One region of the Streptomyces sp. NBC_01635 genome, then DNA from elsewhere that is predicted to be linked to it. Evidence: predicted binding sites of a transcription regulator. Region 1 holds the regulator's gene; the other holds the start of a gene.
The links. Region 1 encodes HrcA, which represses chaperone genes, less so after heat shock. Its sites were predicted from a motif close to TTNGCACTCNGNNNNNCNGAGTGCNAA; they were not measured.
Positions count from the first base shown of each region.

Region 2: groES (co-chaperone GroES) is a predicted target of HrcA. The motif match lies at 3,126-3,152, and genes of this name have one in related genera.

Region 1 is NZ_CP109277.1:3,115,730-3,121,523, reverse strand. It holds gene hemW (radical SAM family heme chaperone HemW) at 1-1,045, shown strand, start outside; gene OHB56_RS14715 (DUF3097 domain-containing protein) at 1,167-1,979, opposite strand; gene OHB56_RS14710 (MBL fold metallo-hydrolase) at 2,023-2,748, opposite strand; gene hrcA (heat-inducible transcriptional repressor HrcA) at 2,909-3,925, shown strand; gene dnaJ (molecular chaperone DnaJ) at 3,926-5,062, shown strand; gene OHB56_RS14695 (nitronate monooxygenase) at 5,479-5,794, shown strand, end outside.
Region 2 is NZ_CP109277.1:5,480,406-5,486,199, reverse strand. It holds gene OHB56_RS25720 (hypothetical protein) at 1-712, shown strand, start outside; gene groL (chaperonin GroEL) at 934-2,553, opposite strand; gene groES (co-chaperone GroES) at 2,671-2,979, opposite strand; gene OHB56_RS25705 (polysaccharide deacetylase family protein) at 3,350-4,195, opposite strand; gene OHB56_RS25700 (polysaccharide deacetylase family protein) at 4,195-5,091, opposite strand; gene OHB56_RS25695 (THUMP-like domain-containing protein) at 5,249-5,794, shown strand, end outside.

The DNA.
Region 1 (5,794 bases):
GGCGTCCCGCGACAACTACGCCGACACGCTGACCGACGAGGTCCGCCTGGCCCGCAAGGTGCTCGGCGACGACCCGCGCGAGGTCCGCACGGTCTTCGTCGGCGGCGGCACGCCCACCCTGCTGGCCGCCGACGACCTCGTACGGATGCTGGCCGCGATCCGCGACGAGTTCGGACTCGCGGCGGACGCCGAGATCACCACCGAGGCGAACCCGGAGTCGGTCGACCCCGCCTATCTGGCCGCCCTGCGCGAGGGCGGCTTCAACCGGATCTCCTTCGGCATGCAGAGCGCCCGGCAGCACGTACTGAAGGTCCTGGACCGCACGCACACCCCCGGCCGCCCGGAGGCGTGTGTCGCCGAGGCGCGGGCCGCGGGCTTCGAGCACGTCAACCTCGACCTGATCTACGGCACCCCCGGCGAGTCCGACGACGACTGGCGGGCCTCGCTGGACGCGGCCCTCGGCGCGGGCCCCGACCACATCTCGGCCTACGCCCTGATCGTCGAGGAGGGCACCCAGCTCGCCCGCCGCATCCGGCGCGGTGAGGTCCCGATGACCGACGACGACGTCCACGCCGACCGGTACCTGATCGCCGAGGAGACCCTGTCGGCAGCCGGATTCGACTGGTACGAGGTGTCGAACTGGGCCACCTCGGACGCGGGCCGCTGCCTGCACAACGAGCTGTACTGGCGCGGCGCCGACTGGTGGGGCGCGGGCCCCGGGGCGCACTCGCACGTGGGCGGGGTGCGCTGGTGGAACGTGAAGCACCCCGGCGCGTACGCGGCGGCCCTGGCCGAGGGCCGCTCGCCGGGTGCCGGGCGCGAGATCCTCTCCGAGGAGGACCGCCGGGTGGAACGCATCCTGCTGGAACTGCGCCTCAAGGAGGGCGTCCCGCTGTCCCTCCTCCGCGCGGAGGGCCTTCGGGCCGCCGACAGGGCCCTCGCCGACGGTCTGCTCCAGCCGGGCCCGTACGAGGAGGGGCGCGCGGTGCTGACGCTGCGAGGGCGGTTGTTGGCGGATGCCGTGGTCAGGGATCTGGTGGACTGATCACTGGGCGGAGTGAATCACCGCGGAACGCGGGTTCGGTCTCTCACCTGGTGCGTAGGCTGCCGATCGAAGGACGCGGCGGATGTGGAGGAGCTGAGCGAATCCGGCACCTTCCCGGGCGTCAGGCCCCACCGCTTTCCGTGACGAAATCGATCAGCTCCTCCACCCGCCCCAGGAGCTCCGGTTCCAGGTCCTTGTAGGACCGCACCCGTCCCAGAATGTGCTGCCAGGCCTCGCCGGTGTTCGCCACGCGCCACCCCAGGGCCCGGCACACCCCCGTCTTCCAGTCCTGGCCGCGCGGGACGCGCGGCCAGGACTGGATGCCCAGGGACGACGGCTTCACCGCCTCCCAGACGTCGATGTACGGGTGGCCCACCACCAGGGCGTGCTCACCGGTGACCGCCTCGGCGATGCGCGACTCCTTCGAACCCGGCACCAGGTGGTCCACCAGGACCCCCAGCCGCGCGTCCGGGCCCGGACCGAACTCCTCGACGATCGCCGGGAGGTCGTCGACGCCCTCCAGGTACTCCACGACCACGCCCTCGATGCGCAGGTCGTCGCCCCACACCTTCTCGACCAGTTCGGCGTCGTGCCGTCCCTCGACGTAGATGCGCCCGGCGCGCGCCACCCGCGCGCGTGCGCCCGGGACGGCCACCGAACCGGATGCCGTACGGGTCGGCCGGGACGGACCGGCGGCGGGCCGCACCAGCGTCACCACGCGCCCCTCCCACAGGAAGCCACGCGGCTCCAGGGGGAACACCCGGTGCTTGCCGAAGCGGTCCTCCAGGGTCACCGTGCCCGCCTCGCAGCGGATCACCGCACCGCAGAATCCGCTGCCGGGCTCCTCCACCACCAGGCCTGGCTCGGCCGGCACCTCGGGGACGGGCCGGGACTTCTTCCACCCCGGGGTCAGGTCAGGAGAGTACGAGCGCATTCCGATGACGATAGGAGAAGCCGGCCCCCGTTCGGCCGAAGGGTCAGCCCGACACGCCGACACGAGCCGCGAGGGCGTCGCGCTGGGCGCGTACGAACGCCGCGTCCACCGCCGCGCCGTGGCCGGGGACGTACACCGCGTCCTCGCCGCCCAGGGCCAGCAGCCGGTCCAGGGCGCCCGGCCACTGCGACGGCACGGCGTCGGGGCCCGCCTGCGGCTCGCCGGACTCCTCCACCAGGTCGCCGCAGAACACCACCGTCGGATCGCCGGGCACCAGCACCGCGAGATCGTGCGCCGTGTGCCCCGGTCCCGCGTTCGTGAGGAGCGCCCGCCGTCCGCCGCCCAGGTCGAGCATCCGTTCGCCGGGCACCGTGTGCCGGGGGCGGACCAGCGCGTCCACCGCCTCCCGGGCCGCCCGCGCGTCCAGACCGTGGCGCTCCGCGTCCGCGCGCAGCTCCTCGCGCCCCCGCGCCAGCACCGTGTCCAGGCCCACCGCGCCGAACACCTCCGCGCCCGCGAACACCGCCGCCCCCAGCACATGGTCGAAGTGGGGGTGGGTGAGCGCGAGATGCGTCACACGCCGCCCGGCGAGCGCCTGCGCCTCGGCCCGCAACCGCGCGCCCTCGCGCAGGGAGGAACCAGCGTCCACGAGCAGCACCGCGTCCGCGCCGACCACGAGCCCCACCGTGCAGTCCCAGACCGGGAGCCGGCACCGTCCCACTCCCGGCGCCAGCCGTTCCCATCCCGACTCTTCCCAAGCCACCGTCATACCGCGACGCTAACGGCCTACGGCTTTCGCCGCGCGACGGCGTGGGACCGGCCTTGCCCAGGGAGCACCCCCCGGCCGTACACTGGGCGGGGAGACTGGCACTCGCGTGCGAAGAGTGCCAGGGAAGGTACCGGGCGGACGGCTTCTGGAGGTGTGCGTGATGCTCAGTGAACGCAGGCTCCAGGTGCTGCGCGCCATCGTCCAGGACTACGTCGGCACCGAGGAGCCCGTCGGCTCCAAGGCCCTCACCGAGCGGCACAACCTGGGCGTCTCCCCGGCCACCGTGCGCAACGACATGGCGGCCCTGGAGGACGAGGGGTTCATCGCCCAGCCGCACACCAGCGCCGGGCGCATCCCCACCGACAAGGGCTACCGGCTCTTCGTGGACAAGCTCGCCGGCGTCAAACCGATGACCGCGCCCGAGCGGCGCGCCATCCAGAACTTCCTCGAGGGCGCCGTCGACCTGGACGACGTCGTGGCCCGCACGGTGCGGCTGCTCGCGCAGCTCACCCGGCAGGTCGCCGTCGTGCAGTACCCGTCGCTGACCCGTTCGACCGTGCGGCACGTGGAGCTGCTCCCGATGGCGCCCGCGCGCGCCATGCTGGTGCTGATCACGGACACCGGGCGGGTCGAGCAGCGCATGGTCGACTGTCCGGCGCCGGTCGGCGAGGCGACCCTGGCGGATCTGCGGGCGCGGCTCAACAGCCGTGTCGCGGGCCGCCGTTTCGCCGACGTACCATCCCTCGTCGAGGACCTCCCCGAGGGCTTCGACCCCGAGGAACGCGGTACGGTCTCGACCGTGCTCTCCACTCTCCTGGAGACGCTGGTCGAGGAGAACGAGGAGCGGTTGATGATCGGCGGCACCGCCAATCTGACCCGCTTCGGACATGACTTTCCCCTGGTGATCCGGCCTGTTCTGGAGGCACTTGAGGAGCAGGTCGTGCTCCTCAAGCTGCTCGGAGAGGCGAAGGATCCGGGCGTGACCGTCCGTATCGGTCATGAGAACGCCCACGAGGGACTCAACTCCACGTCCGTCGTGTCGGTGGGCTACGGTTCGGGCGGCGAGGCGGTTGCCAAGCTCGGCGTGGTCGGACCGACACGCATGGATTACCCGGGAACGATGGGAGCGGTACGAGCAGTGGCACGGTACGTCGGACAGATCCTGGCGGAGTCGTAAGTGGCCACCGACTATTACGCCGTACTCGGCGTACGCCGGGACGCGTCGCAGGAAGAGATCAAGAAGGCCTTCCGGCGACTCGCCCGCGAGCTGCATCCGGACGTCAACCCGGATCCGAAGACGCAGGAGCGGTTCAAAGAGATCAACGCCGCCTACGAGGTGCTGTCGGACCCGCAGAAGAAGCAGGTCTACGACCTCGGCGGCGACCCGCTCCAGCAGGCCGGCGGCGGTGGCGCGGGCGGCTTCGGCGCGGGTGGCTTCGGGAACTTCTCCGACATCATGGACGCGTTCTTCGGCACGGCGTCGCAGCGCGGTCCGCGCTCGCGCACCCGCCGCGGCCAGGACGCGATGATCCGCCTCGAAGTAGAGCTGGACGAGGCCGCGTTCGGCACGACCAAGGACATCCAGGTCGACACGGCGGTCGTCTGCACCACCTGCAGCGGTGAGGGCGCCGCACCCGGCACCACCGCGCAGACCTGCGACATGTGCCGCGGCCGGGGCGAGGTCTCGCAGGTCACGCGCTCCTTCCTGGGCCAGGTCATGACCTCGCGCCCCTGCCCGCAGTGCCAGGGCTTCGGCACCGTCGTCCCGAACCCGTGCCCGGAGTGCGCCGGCGACGGACGGATCCGCTCCCGCCGCACCCTGACGGTGAAGATCCCGGCCGGTGTGGACAACGGCACCCGGATCCAGCTGGCCGGCGAGGGCGAGGTCGGCCCCGGCGGCGGTCCCGCCGGCGACCTGTACGTCGAGATCCACGAGCTGCCGCACAGCACCTTCCAGCGGCGCGGCGACGACCTGCACTGCACGGTCACCATCCCGATGACGGCGGCGGCCCTCGGCACCAAAGTGCCGCTGGAGACGCTGGACGGCATGGAGGAGGTCGACATCCGGCCCAGTACCCAGTCCGGCCAGTCGATCCCGCTGCACGGCCGGGGTGTCACGCATCTGCGCGGCGGCGGCCGGGGCGACCTCATCGTGCACGTCGAGGTGCAGACTCCGGGCAAGCTCGACGTCGAGCAGGAGCGCCTGCTGCGCGAACTCGCCAAGCTCCGTGGCGAGGAGCGCCCGCTGGGCCAGTTCCAGCCGGGCCAGCAGGGACTGTTCTCCCGGCTGAAGGACGCCTTCAACGGGCGCTGACGGAGCCGTCGGACACGGGCGGGCGCCGACGGGCGCTTTTCCGCGGGGACCGGACGAGGTCCCCGCGGTGCCCTCCCGGAAGCGGCCCGCACCGAGGGGCAGGACCGGCTTCGGACCCGATGCCGCACCGTTTCCGGCCCTTCGCCGAACCGTCCCGGTCCACCTCTGGTCCCCCCGGTCCACCTCTGGTCCCCCCGGTCCGCCTCTGGTCCCCCCGGTCCGCCTCTGGTCCCCCTCGATCCCTCTGCGGCCCTTCGTCGATCCGCACCCCCGGATCCCGCCCCTGGATCCGCCCCCGGCTCCCTGTCCGGTCCCTTTCCGGTCCCTCTGCGGCCCGTCCCCGGTCCGCTTCCGGCCGTCTCTGATCCACCCCGGTCCAATTCGGAGATGTCCGAAGGACGTGGCAACATGCCGTCATGTCCTTGGCCCTCACCGACCTCCTCCGGCACCCCGTGGTGCAGGCCCCGATGGCGGGCGGAGTCGCCGTGCCGCAGCTGGCCGCGGCCGTGTCCGAGGCGGGCGGGCTGGGGTTCCTGGCGGCCGGGTACAAGACCGCGGACGGGATGTACCAGGAGATCAAGCAGCTGCGCGGGCTGACCGGCCTTGCTTTCGGCGTCAACGTCTTCATGCCGCAGCCCGAGACCCCCGACCTCGCCGCCGTCGGCGTCTACGCCCACCAGCTGGCCGGTGAGGCCCCCTGGTACTCCACCGAGCTCGGCGACCCCGACTGCG
Region 2 (5,794 bases), 2.4 Mb from region 1:
GTCCCAGGACCGCCTGAACGTTTCCGCCGACACCGCGAACAACACCGTCTCCCTCTCCGTGGACGGAGCCAACGGCGACTGGTGGTACCTCAACCTCGCCGCCCCCTCCGGCACGGCCCTCGCGCCGGGCACGTACACCGGAGCCACCCGCCACCCCTTCAACGAGCCGACCGAACCCGGCCTCTCCCTCAGCGGCAACGGCCGCGGCTGCAACACCCTCACCGGCGAATTCACCGTCGACGCAGTGGAGTTCGGTCCGCAGGGATACGTGAAGAAGCTCGACGCCACCTTCGTACAACACTGCGAGGGAGGCTCCACCGCCGCCCGCGGTGAGGTGCACATCGACAACCCGCCCCCGCCGGCCGAGCTCGGCCTCGGTCTCGCCGTCGCGCTGAACGGCACCGCGAGCACCCTCAACGGCAAAGCCACCCTCCACGGCACGGTGAGCTGCAACAAGCCCGTCCAGGTGAACGTGGCCGGGGACGTCACCCAGGTGAAGAGGCAGAACCTCATCCGCGGCTCGTACTCCACGTCGGTGTCCTGCGTTCCGGGCGCACCGGTCGCCTGGACCGCGACGGCCACGCCCACCGGATCCGTACCGTTCCAGAGCGGCAACGTGGAGGTCGAGGCGCGGGCGACGGGCACGGACCCGGACTACGACAAGCCGGTGACGGTCACGGAGACGACGGCGGTCCGCCTGACCCGCGCCTGACCCGCGCTCGCGCACCCCGCGTCCGGGCCCCCGCCGGCCGAGGCGGGGGCCCGGGTGCGTCAGCCGCCGTCCTCGCGGCCCGGTCGGCAGAGGAGGGCGTGCGAGGTCCGGCGGAGCGGGTCCGGTTCCTGCTGCGGCGGAGCGGCTGACGGGCCGGACGACGGCGAAGGGTCCGGCACCGTACGGTGCCGGACCCTTCGGGTTCCCTACGAGCGGGTCACTCAGTGGGCGTGACCGTGCCCACCGGCGGCCGGCTCCTCCTCTTCCTTCTTCTCGACGACCAGGGTCTCGGTCGTCAGGAGGAGGGAGGCGATGGAGGCGGCGTTCTCCAGGGCGGAGCGGGTGACCTTGACCGGGTCGATGACGCCGGACTTGACCAGGTCGCCGTACTCGCCGGTGGCGGCGTTGTAGCCGTTGCCCTTCTCGAGCTCGGCGACCTTGGAGACGATGACGTAGCCCTCGAGGCCGGCGTTCTCGGCGATCCAGCGCAGCGGCTCGACGGCGGCGCGGCGGACGACCGCGACACCGGTGGCCTCGTCGCCGGTCTTGCCGAGGTTGCCCTCGAGGACCTTGACGGCGTGGACGAGCGCGGAGCCACCACCGGAGACGATGCCCTCCTCGACCGCGGCGCGGGTCGCGGAGATGGCGTCCTCCAGACGGTGCTTCTTCTCCTTCAGCTCCACCTCGGTGGCGGCGCCGACCTTGATGACGCACACGCCGCCGGCGAGCTTCGCGAGGCGCTCCTGGAGCTTCTCGCGGTCCCAGTCGGAGTCCGTGGACTCGATCTCGGCCTTGATCTGGCCGATGCGACCGGTCACGTCCTCCTTCTTGCCGCCGCCGTCGACGATCGTGGTGTCGTCCTTGGTGACGGTGACGCGGCGGGCGGAGCCCAGCACGTCCAGGCCGACCTGGTCGAGCTTGAGGCCGACCTCCTCGGAGACGACCGTGGCGCCGGTGAGGGCGGCCATGTCCTGCAGCATCGCCTTGCGGCGGTCACCGAAGCCGGGGGCCTTGACCGCGACGGCGTTGAACGTGCCGCGGATCTTGTTGACGACCAGGGTCGACAGGGCCTCGCCCTCGACGTCCTCGGCGATGATCAGCAGCGGCTTGGAGGAGTTGGCCTGGATGACCTTCTCCAGCAGCGGCAGCAGCTCGGCGATGGAGCCGACCTTGCCCTGCGTGATGAGGATGTACGGGTCGTCCAGGACGGCTTCCATGCGCTCCTGGTCCGTCACGAAGTACGGCGACAGGTAGCCCTTGTCGAAGGCCATGCCCTCGGTGAAGTCCAGCTCCAGACCGAAGGTGTTGGACTCCTCGACGGTGATGACACCGTCCTTGCCGACCTTGTCCATCGCCTCGGCGATGAGCTCGCCGACCTGCTGGTCCTGGGCGGACAGCCCGGCGACGGCGGCGATGTCGGACTTCTCGTCGATCGGCCGGGCCGAGGCGAGCAGGTCCTCGGAGACGGCGGCGACGGCGGCGTCGATGCCCTTCTTGAGGGCGGCCGGGGAGGCGCCGGCGGCGACGTTGCGCAGGCCCTCGCGGACCAGGGCCTGGGCCAGCACGGTCGCGGTGGTCGTACCGTCACCCGCGATGTCGTTGGTCTTGGTCGCCACCTCCTTGACCAGCTGGGCACCGAGGTTCTCGAACGGGTCCTCGACCTCGACCTCGCGGGCGATCGTGACACCGTCGTTGGTGATGGTGGGGGCGCCGAACTTCTTGTCGATGACGACGTTGCGGCCCCGGGGGCCGATCGTCACCTTCACCGTGTCGGCAAGCTTGTTGACGCCGCGCTCAAGGGCGCGACGGGCGTCCTCGTCGAACTTCAGGATCTTCGCCATGGCTGCGGGAGCCCTCTCGGAAATCTGGGGTGAGAAAACACTGCGCCCCGGGCGCCCGGCTCAGTAAGCGTGTCGGGACCAGGGGCGCAGTTCGGAGCAAATCTGCTACGAGGTGACTTACTTCTCGATGATCGCGAGAACGTCGCGAGCCGAGAGGACGAGGTACTCCTCGCCGTTGTACTTCACCTCGGTGCCGCCGTACTTGCTGTACAGCACGATGTCGCCGACGTTCACGTCGAGTTCGACGCGCTTGCCGTCCTCGATCCGGCCGGGACCGGTGGCCAGGACAACGCCCTCCTGGGGCTTCTCCTTGGCCGTGTCCGGAATGACCAGGCCCGAAGCCGTGGTCTGCTCGGCGTCGAGCGGCTGGACCACAATGCGGTCCTCGAGCGGCTTGATGGCAACCTTGGAGCTGGCGGTCGTCACGATCCGACCTCCCCCTTCGGAGATCTCACGGGGTTAACTGTCTGAGGTGGCGACCAGGTGGATCCGTCGTCGCGGGTGCCGGACCTGCCCGTCGCTGTGTTGGCACTCTCCAGGGGGGAGTGCCAGAACCGAGACTATGACCGCGATTAGCACTCGGTCAAGCGGAGTGCCAATTCACTGCGTGGCGTCGCCGAGGTTTCCGGGTACGCCAGTCCGAGAAGTCGGCCTGTGTTCGAGTGCTCGTCCCCTGGGAGTCGCCGTCCCCGGACCCCCCTTCCGGCCCGAACGGTCTCGCCCTCGATCTCCCCGAGCTCCACGCGCAGGGGCACCCCCGGACGGGCCCGTTCGCCGGACGTGGTGACGGGTCCGTTCACCGGACGTAGTCCTCCAGCCTCCCGACCCTCAGCCCCTGCTCCTCCAGTTCGCGCAGCAAACGCGTCGTCCGTTCCGCAAGGGTCAGCGGCGGGGTCTCGCCCGCGGGGACGGAGATGATGTCACCGGGAGCCAGGCGGTGGGCGCCGCGGACATACGTGAGGGTGCCGTCGCCCTCCAGGGTGACCCGCCAGAGCACGACCGCCGCGATGCCGCAGTCGGCGGCGGCCCGGAGGGTCGTGGCGTCGTACGCGCCGTAGGGCGGGCGGAACAGGTGGGGGCGGATGCCGAAGCGGGACGTGAGCTTGCGCTGCTGGCCGCAGATCTCGGCGCGTTGACCGGCGTAGGGCAGGCCGCGCAGGGCGGGGTGGTCGAGGGTGTGGTTCTGCAGGCTCGCGCCGACCGAGCGCAGCCGGGCGAAGTGGCCGTAGCCGGGTCCCACCACGCTGTCCGTGAGGAACATGCTGACGGGGAGGCGGCGCCGGCGTACGAGGTCGATGAGGCGGGGGTCGCGTTCGGCGCCGTCGTCGTAGGTCAGGAAGACGACCTTGTCCCGGGTCGGGACGCGGTCGACGACGGGCGGACCGCCGGGGCCACGGCGGCTCTGATCAGAGCCGCCCTGATCCGGGCGGCCGGGCGACCGGCCGGTGCCGTCCCCAGCACCCTCCCCCTCCCTCTCCCCCGCCTCGGCCTCTTGAGCCGTCGGGCCCGCGACCGGCCGCCCGCCCGACGGTCCGCAGCCGGCCAGCGCCGCCGGAAGGGCGAGACCCGCCACCAGGAGAACCGCCGTGGCCGCCCCCCGCCGGACCCGCCGGACCCACCGGACCCACCGGACCCACCGGATCACAAGTAGTCCTCCAGGCGCCCCACCGCGTATCCCTCGGCCGTGACCTTGTCCAGGAAGCGGCGGATCATGTCGGGCATGGTGCCCTCCCATGCGCCGCGGCCCCGGAAGTGGGAGAGGACGATGTCGCCGGGGCGCAACTTCCTGTCCCACTCGCGGTACTCCCAGCGGTCGACGAAGACCTCTTCGTTCCACAGCAGGGCGTACTCGATGCCGCAGGCCTTCGCCGCGCGCAGGGTGTCCTTGTTGTAGTTGCCGAACGGCGGGCGGAAGAGGACGGGGCGCTCGCCGTACCGCTCCTCGATGACGTCCTGCATGCCGCAGATCTCGCGCTTCTGGCCGGCGTAGGACAGGCCCGGCAGGTACGGGTGGCTCAGGGTGTGGTTGTTCAGGCCGACGCCCCGGTCCTGCATCTCCCCGAAGTAGCCGTAGTCGTCCTTGATGACGTAGTCGCTGAGGAACGCGGTGTACGGGATCTTCAGCTCGTCCATCATGCGCAGGAAGGCGGGGTCCTTCTCGGCACCGTCGTCGATGGTGAGGAAGACGACCTTCTCCTCGGTGGGGACGGTGGTGAAGACCGGGGGGAGGCCCAGTCTCCGGTGGCCGTCGACCTCGAAGCCCTTACGGGTGGTGATCCCGGGTTTCTTCTCCGGCGCGGGCGGGGCGGTCAGGGGTACCTGCTTGAGCCCCCAGCGCTTCGCGACGGCCGCGCGCGCGGCGTGCGCGGCGCGCAGTTCGGGGGTGTGGGAGTCGAGTGCGCGGGCCGAGGTCGACTGGAAGGGCTGCTGCCCGCCCGCGGGCGGGACGGCGTTGGGGCCGCCCTTCCCCTCCTGGCCGCAGCCCGCGGCGAGAGGGGCGAGGGTCGCGAGGGCGAGTACGGCGACACCGGCCCGCACGCCACCCAGCGACCACCTTTTATCGTTTTGTCCTACTACTCGCATGGGGTCGGATCATGGCAGTCCTCCGCCCCGGTCCCGGCCCGACACCGCGGTCGGCGGCACACCGTCCACCGACTGGCCGACACCGGACCCGCGCCTGGCCCACAATGAGCCGGTGAACGACCGCACCGCGCCCCCCGCCCAGCCCTCCTCGCAGCCCTTCGACGCCTCGCCCCTCGCCCTGCTCCTCACCCCCGAGGGCCGCGCCCTCCTCGACGAGGTGCGCGACACCGACCCGGCCCGGGAACTCGCCGTCGCCACCCGGCTGCGCCGTGAGCATCCGGCGGAGCTGGTGTCCGCGGCGCTCGGCCAGGCCCGGCTGCGGCAGCGGGCGGCGGCGAAGTTCGGGGCCGAGGACGCCGGGCGGATGTTCTTCACACCGAACGGGGTCGAGCAGTCGACCCGGGCGAGCGTGGCAGAGTACCGGGCGGAGCGGCTGAAGGAGCTGGGGGTGACCTCGGTGGCCGACCTGTGCTGCGGGATCGGCGGGGACGCGATCGCGCTGGCCCGCGCCGGAATCCGGGTGCTCGCGGTGGACCGGGACCCGCTGACCGCGGCGGCGGCCCGTGCGAACGCGGACGCGCTGGGCCTGGCCGCGCTGATCGAGGTACGGGAGGCCGATGTCACGAAGGTGGACACGACCGGTTACGACGCCGTCTTC